Cohaesibacter gelatinilyticus: one gene and its partner. The protein of the gene in region 1 binds, or shares a complex with, the protein of each later gene. Links are inferred from orthologs where the notes say so. Each region holds a gene or a part of one and is shown in the gene's direction. Other genes may lie near its edges.

Region 1 (4,490 bases):
TCACGTACCTGTGGCCAGGAACGAACCAATTCTTCAAAAGCCACCAAGTCGGCCTCAGCCTGACTGTGCAGTCCAACAAGAGCAATCGCGGTCACGTCAAAGCCAACCTGCTTTTCATCCACAATCGCACGATAGCCTTTGATAATGCCCGCTTCTTCCAATGCACGAACACGACGCAAACAAGGAGGAGCCGAAATCCCCACTCGTTTGGCCAATTCTACATTGGTAATCCGTCCATCATCCTGCAACTCTTTGAGGATTTTCCAGTCAATCGGATCAAGTCTCGCTTTCAAAGCAGCCTCGTTTCTTGTTAATGGTCATTGGATCGGCCTATCCCGGTCCGTTATCTTGCCCTTTTAAGACACAAAGAGAAAGATATGACATATTTTTGTTCGCATTTGAGAAACAGATTATCATTCTAGAGCATGATTCGTAAAACCGCCACAGCAAGGAGTTGGTCTTATTACCCAAGCTGAGCAAAAAATCTGGATCTTGAGCGACGGCAAGCCCGGTGATGAAAATCAGTGCCTGGGCGTGGCCGAACGACTAGGCGGACAGATCGAAATACGTCATGTTGCACCTGGACGCCCCTGGGTCTGGGCTATGCCATGGGGGCCTATAGCACCGTCTGACAGACCAAACCAGCCAAAATCACCGATTGCCGGGCCTTATCCCGACATTGCGATTGCATCTGGCAGACGAACAGTTGCTTACCTTCGGGCTCTAAAGACAGCATCTCCCGATACGGTCACACTATTTTTGAAAGATCCGCGCTGCAACAATACAGGTGCTGATCTGATTTGGGTCCCATTCCACGACAAAAGGCGCGGTAACAACGTGATGGTAACACTCACCGGACCGCATCGCATCACCCCGGAAGTATTAACTCACGCGCAAAAGAGCGGTCCACAAGCCATCCATCATCTACCCGGACCTCGTGTCGCTCTGGTCCTTGGTGGCGATACCAAGAACGAGAAGTTTGGTCAGGCAGCAGCAAAACGGCTCGCCCATTATCTGGACCATCAACTTCCGTCCAACATGTCGGTGATGGTCACGCCTTCTCGAAGAACCCCCCCCTATCTTCTCAATCAGGTGACAAAGGCCCTGCGTGGCCGGACGCACTGGATCTGGGATGGCAAAGGTGACAACCCCTATTTATCCATGCTGTCTCTGGCGGACACCATAATCGTTACCGCAGATTCTCACTCCATGCTCTCCGATGTTCTGGCAACACCCGCTCCGGTCTATATTTTCGAACCGGATGCCTATCCCGAGAAGCTTAAAATCACAATCACACAGCTTTTACGTCAACCTCTTGTGCATCTGCTCGATTCCCCCCTTGAAACTGGCTCCAGAGCCCCCATAGATTCAACAGAACTCATTGCAGATGAACTGCGCCGACTGATCATCGACAAAAAAGGCTGAGACCATCCCAGACTTGACCTTCGGCGACAGACCACAACCAGAAAGACGCACAGCACAATGCATAGCAAAGTATTGATCATCGGCTCCGGTCCCGCCGGATACACTGCCGCCATCTACGCAGCCCGAGCCATGTTGGAACCAACCCTCGTTTCCGGCATGCAGGAAGGTGGTCAGCTAACCATCACCACCGAGGTTGAAAATTACCCCGGCTTTGCAGAAGAGATTCAGGGTCCATGGCTGATGGAACAGATGAAGGCACAGGCAGCCAATGTCGGAACCAAAATGGTCACCGATCACATTGTCGATGTTGATCTGTCTTCCCGACCTTTCAAAGCAAAAGGTGATTCCGGCACTGAATATACTGCTGATGCAGTGGTCATCGCCACCGGTGCCCAAGCACGCTGGCTGGGTCTGGAATCAGAAGAAAAATTCAAAGGCTTTGGTGTCTCTGCTTGTGCGACTTGCGACGGCTTCTTCTATCGTGGCAAGGAAGTTCTGGTCATTGGTGGTGGTAACACAGCAGTGGAAGAGGCAATCTACCTCACTCACCATGCTGACAAGGTCACCATCGTACATCGTCGTGACGAGTTCCGCGCCGAACGCATCCTGATTGAGCGTCTGAAGAAAAACCCGAAGATCGAAATCATCTGGGATAGCGTTCTGGATGAAGTTCTGGGCAAGGAAGGCTTCCCACCAAGCGTCACAGGTGCCCGTATCAAGAATGTCAAAACCGGTGAAACCAAAGATATGGATATCGATGGAATTTTCGTCGCGATCGGCCATGCCCCTGCCGTTGAACTCTTCAAAGACAAGTTGAAAATGCAGGATAATGGCTATATCTGGACTGCACCAGATTCCACGGCTACATCCATTCCCGGCGTCTATGCCGCAGGCGATGTGACCGACGACATCTATCGTCAGGCGGTAACAGCTGCCGGCATGGGCTGCATGGCAGCACTGGAAGCAGAGCGTTTCCTCGCCGAGCAGGAAGATTGAAGATCATGAAATGAGATGGGGAAAATGACAATTGATTTTCCCCATCATGATTGCTCATCTTACGTTGGTCAAACATTTGGCTATACTTTCGTATAAAGTCGCCCAAAGAGTATAACCACCTTATACAGCCCAACCGGGAGGAACCAATGGATTGGGACAAGCTTCGTATATTCCATGCAGCAGCTGATGCAGGCAGTTTCACCCATGCAGGTGACAAATTGCATATGAGCCAATCCGCCATTTCTCGCCAGGTCAGTGCACTGGAGTTCGATCTTGGTGTCACACTCTTTCATCGCCATGCGCGTGGTCTGATCCTGACCGAACAAGGAGAACTTCTTTACCGAACGGCTCATGACGTCTTGATGAAGCTGGAGACAGTCAAAACTCATCTGACTGATTCCAAGGAGAAGCCAACGGGCGAGCTGCGTGTCACCACAACTGTTGGCCTGGGCTCGGCATGGCTCACACAGCATTTACCGGAATTCATGGATCTGTATCCCGATCTATCGCTCAATCTATTGCTGGAAAATGAAGATCTCGACCTTGGCATGCGCGAGGCAGATGTCGCCATTCGCTTGCATCAACCAACACAGCCTGATTTGATCCAACGAAAGCTCTTCACAGTACACTTTCACGTCTTTGCGCACCCGAGCTATCTGAAACAGAATGGTCACCCCCAAACATTGGAAGAGTTGGAAGGTCATCGCCTTATTGCCTTTGGCGACAATGCCCCAAACTACCTAAAGGATATGAACTGGCTGGAACGTGCCGGTATGCCGGGCAGCAAAAAACGAAAAGTCGATTTGAAGGTGAATAACATTCTCGCCATTCGTAGCGCAGTCATGCGAGGTGCTGGAATTGCCATGTTGCCTGACTATGTTGTCCACCCTCGTGATAATCTCGTTCAACTACTGACCGAGCATGACATGCCAAGCTTCCAAACCTATTTTGTCTATGCTTCCGAGATGAAAAACTCCATGCGCATCAATGCATTGCGCGATTTTCTCCTCTCCAAGGCAGCCAGCTGGCATTATTGACTGGCCTCAATAGATAACCAGACAAAAAAGACCGGGCATGACCCGGTCTTTTTGACTCTGCGTATAATATTTTACCCGACCATTATATCTGAAATCACCTAACATTAAAGCCATGCGTTTTTTGCATGGCTGCTTTGCAGATTAACGTCTTGTAAATCTATCGGCAAAGGCGCATATACGTCTCAGCTGATGGCAACGACGTCACTTCCTCCTCCCAGTGATGTCAGTTGTAGCCAGCTGTTCCCCTCTGGAAGGTGATTGCTCCGTGCTTTGCACGGAATTGACTTTAAGCCGGACTTTTTAGTCCGGCTTTTTTTTGTCCAGATTTCCAATCTGACAAATCACCTTGCAAGCCAGCCACACCCGTCACCTCAATGGCGGTTGATGCTGTAGATTTTCATTTTCCGATAGAGTGTATTGCGCGATAGACCAAGAGAACGAGCCGCTTTGCTGACATTCCACTTGGCACACCTCAAATGCGATAGAATGGTCTCATACTCTGTCTTTTGCAGGTTGCTTTGCAAACCAGAACCAAGCTCTTGGCTGATCGTATGCTCAGACACAAAATCATCACCCATGCTTGGAGGCCGGAGAACCGCGCCCATCGGTCCCATCTGCAAATGCTCTGGTCGAATCGGTTCTTCATCCGCAAGAATAATGGCCGTTTTCAGCACATGTTTCAGCTGACGGATATTACCCGGCCATGTGGAATTTCTAAGCATCTGTACTGCATCAGGATCAAAATCTGTTTCATTCTCCAATTGCCGCCCTTCACTCAACTTGGAAACAAGACCGGCCAGATCTTCACGCTCGCGAAGAGCGGGCAACGAGACAGTGAATCCACAAAGCCGAAAATAAAGATCTTCACGGAACTTGCCCTGAGCACAGAGTTCCTTAAGCGATTGATGAGTAGCAGCAATAAGACGGATATCCAGATCAATCCCTTCGCTGCTTCCCAATGGCATCACCTTACGCTGTTCCAAGACCTGTAGCAGGCGGGTCTGGGCAGAAAGAGGCATATCGCCAATTTCA
Region 2 (3,659 bases), on another replicon or contig:
CATCCGTCACACTTGCACACACCATCGCCTCAACCATCAAGCATTGGTTGCAAAATGGCGATCATCTGGCTGGATCTGGCAAAAGAATCACTGCGGGCGACATTCTTATTCTGGTGCGCAAGCGTGGCGGCTTTGCCAATGCTGTCAACCGCGCCCTGAAAGAAGCCGGTCTGCCCGTTGCCGGCGCGGACCGCCTTGCCTTGCTTGATCATATCGCCGTCATGGATCTGCTCTCGCTTGGCGATGTCATGCTTTTGCCAGAGGATGATCTCAGCCTTGCCTGTGTACTGAAGAGTCCACTTTTTGGTCTCTCAGAGGAGCAATTGTTTGATCTGGCCAAAGCGCCTGAATCAGATGAAAAGCGTGAAAAAAACCTTTGGGAAATTCTGGGTGCGCATCATCAAAATGACCCATCCAGCTTGTTTGGTCGTATTTTCGGCACGCTCAGTCATTGGCGCGGGCAGATTGATTTCCAACCACCTTTCGACTTCTATGCGCAAATTCTGGGTCCGGGCGGTAAACGTCGGGCTTTTATTGAACGTCTAGGGCCAGAAGCAGATGAAGTGATTGATGAGCTGCTTTCCCGCGCTCTGGATTTTGAGAAGAAGCAAATCCCCAACCTGCAGGCATTTCTCGCTGCCATGCGCCAAGGTGGCGCAGAGATCAAGCGTGACATGGGCGCGGCTGAAAATCAGATCCGCGTCATGACGGTTCACGGCTCAAAAGGGCTGGAAGCTCCCATCGTCTTCATGGTGGACAGCACCGGCAAGCCTGCCAATCCTCGTCACCATCCGCACCTTGTCTCCCTGGATCAGAAAGACAGTTCCATCGATCTGATGGCACTCAAGACCGCAAAGGCTGATCAACCTGCCATCATTCAAGCAAGCCTTTCGGAGCTGGATCGCGAGACGGAAGAAGAATATCTGCGCCTTCTTTATGTAGGCATGACCCGTGCGGAAGATCGGCTCTATTTGTGCGGATATACAGGAACTAACGGGCCAGCGGAGAATTGCTGGTACAATGTCGTGGCCCGGCAGTTGCGCCCTGATGCTGTAGAACTGGATCATCCCGTTACTGGCGAAAGCATTTTGCGCTGGGAGCTGAAGCAAGACTTCCGTCCACGTCCTGTGAATGAGAGCCTTAATCTTAGTCCTGTAAGCGCGCCAGCAGCTTTACCCGATTGGTTCCGTGTCTCACTGGAAGCAGAACCTGCCCCGAATGCGTTGTTGCAGCCTTCGAAAGCGGCTGATCTGGTTGAAGCCAAATCCGTTGCCTTTCCCAATGTCGGACAGACAACCACCGGGTCCGCGACCAAACATAGTCTTCATGATTGGGAACCAAGGCGCAGAGGCTCGATCCTTCATAGTTTGTTTGAACATTTACCCAATCTGATATCTTCCCGATGGGAAGAACAAGGCAGAGCATTTTTGGATCGCGTAGCAGGGGATATGACAGAGACAAGCCGGGATGCGATTCTGTCTGAGGCACTTGCACTATTAAGCGATTCGGCTTTTTCCGAGCTATTCTCCTTCCAAAGTCAGGCTGAAGTTTCCATTGCGGGCTGGGTAGAAACCGCAAGTGGCCCCAGAGATGTTTCTGGCCAAGTGGATAGGTTGATCGTTACCCCTGACGAAGTTGTGATCGTGGATTACAAAACAAACCGTCATGTACCAGCTTCACCTGATGAGGTGCCCTTTGATTATGTTAGCCAAATGGCTGTTTACGGTCATCTTTTGGCACCGCTCTATCCGCAAAAGAGTGTTCGAACACTGCTTTTGTGGAGCTGCGGGCCATCCTTGATGGAGGTTGACGCAGAACAGAGATGTGCCGCACTGGATCAGATTGGAATAAGATAACACTTGCCCATCTTGACGGACGCGGCTTCAATACCTACCTTCAAGGCAACAGAGCTATATTCAAACATCAATGAATATAGATACTTCTTCCTTCCCCAGTTCATTGGTGAGCGATGAGCTGAGACGAACCGAACGAGGCTTACTATGGCTATTGTGAACGCGACTGATGCAAACTTTGCAACTGAAGTTCAGGGTGATGTCCCTGTTGTTGTTGATTTCTGGGCAGAATGGTGTGGCCCTTGTAAGATGATTGCTCCAATCCTGGACGAAATCGATACCGAAGCTGCCGGTGGTGTTAAAGTCGTCAAAGTCAATGTCGACGAAAACCCGAACACTGCTGCTCAGTTCGGCGTTCGCTCCATCCCTACCCTGTTGCTTTTCAAAGGCGGCGAAGTGGTTGACATGAAAGTAGGCGCTGCACCAAAAGCTGACCTGCTGAAATGGATCGAAGCGAAAAAATAAGCTCGTTTCTCATCTGATCAAAAAAGCCCGATTAAATTCCCAATCGGGCTTTTTTGTTATTCAATCCAGCTCTTCACCATTTGCCTTGAGCACTTCGCCGGCCAGATAAAGCGAGCCTGCAATCAGAATACGCGGGGGAGCTTCTCTTGGAATCAGAGCCAGTTTTTGCAAAGCTTCTTCAACTGAGCTGGCTGCAGATGCAGGTACTCCAGCTTTCACGGCAAGACTTGCCAGCTCAACAGGATCTTGTCCGTTTGTCTGACTGATCACAGGTACGGTAATAACGTCCCTTGCAAGACCTTTGAAGGCCTGAAAATAGCCTGATGGATCCTTGGTTTTCAGCATTCCAACGATCATGTGCAACGGACGAGGAGATCTATCTTCGAGATCTGCCAACGCCGCTGCCAGCATTTGCCCGGCATTGGGATTATGACCGCCGTCCAGCCACAATTCCGCGCCCTTGGGCGCCATATCGAACAGTGGGCCATTCGTTAGCTGCTGCAAACGACCGGGCCATTTCACCTGCTGCAAGCCTTGTGCGATGGCCTCATCGCTCAAATCAAGCAGGCCAGATTGTGCCAATGCTCTCAGTGCCGCTATCGCCATGCCTGCATTGGAGATTTGATGCTGGCCCAGCAAGCGTGGCAAGGGCAAATCCAGCAAACCATTTTCATCCTGATAGACCAGTCGTCCATGTTCCTCATAACTCATCCAATCCTGAGCATGGACAAAAAGTGGGCCAGCTCTTTTGGTACGAGCTTCGTCCTCCAATGCATCGCGAACAACATCAGCCTGGGGCCCAACGATGATCGGGCTACCAGCTTTGAAAATTCCAGCCTTTTCTTTGGCGATGCCGGCGAGGTCTGAGCCAAGATATTCTTCGTGATCCCGCGCAATCGGAGTAATCATGGTCATGGCCGGTCGTGGGATGACATTGGTGGCATCCAGCCTTCCGCCAAGACCTACTTCCAATATCACGATGTCTGCCGGTATCTGGCTGAACAGCAGAAGAGCTGCGGCAGTGGTAATCTCGAAGAAAGTAACCTCACCATCTCCATTGGCTTTTTCACATTGCTGCAAGGCCGCCAACAGGCTTTCCTCGCTTACCAGCATGCCTGCAAGGCGAATGCGCTCACGAAAGTCCACCAAATGAGGTGATGTATAAACATGCACCTTCAGCCCCTGCGCTTCCAACATCGCTCTTAACAAGGCTGAGGTGGAGCCTTTGCCATTGGTTCCGGCGACATGAATGACGGGTGGGAGCAATAGATGTGGATTGCCCAACTTTCCCAATAATGTGAACAGACGTTCCAATCCCAGATCAATCTCATCAGGGTGAAA

Evidence for each region. Proteins that work in one complex are often made in the same cells at the same time.
Region 2: the proteins of trxB (region 1) and trxA are in contact, whole or in part, in a crystal structure (PDB 1F6M), measured with the Escherichia coli proteins. The link is inferred for Cohaesibacter gelatinilyticus from one-to-one orthologs.

What each region holds. Positions count from the first base shown.
Region 1 is NZ_OBEL01000006.1:16,995-21,484, forward strand. Bases 707-3,451 are described here. They hold trxB (thioredoxin-disulfide reductase), read left to right. Parts: upstream 707-1,482; coding sequence 1,483-2,421; downstream 2,422-3,451. Other genes in these bases: CRO57_RS19585 (mitochondrial fission ELM1 family protein), read left to right, coding at 707-1,425; CRO57_RS19595 (LysR family transcriptional regulator), read left to right, coding at 2,568-3,451. Also shown: CRO57_RS19580 (Lrp/AsnC family transcriptional regulator), read right to left, coding at 1-293; more of CRO57_RS19585, read left to right, coding at 493-706; more of CRO57_RS19595, read left to right, coding at 3,452-3,458; CRO57_RS19600 (sigma-54-dependent Fis family transcriptional regulator), read right to left, coding at 3,830-4,490.
Region 2 is NZ_OBEL01000005.1:202,912-206,570, reverse strand. Bases 873-3,659 are described here. They hold trxA (thioredoxin), read left to right. Parts: upstream 873-2,000; coding sequence 2,001-2,318; downstream 2,319-3,659. Other genes in these bases: CRO57_RS18665 (bifunctional folylpolyglutamate synthase/dihydrofolate synthase), read right to left, coding at 2,379-3,659; addA (double-strand break repair helicase AddA), read left to right, coding at 873-1,856. Outside these bases: more of addA, read left to right, coding at 1-872. UniProt on the Escherichia coli protein: Participates in various redox reactions through the reversible oxidation of its active center dithiol to a disulfide and catalyzes dithiol-disulfide exchange reactions.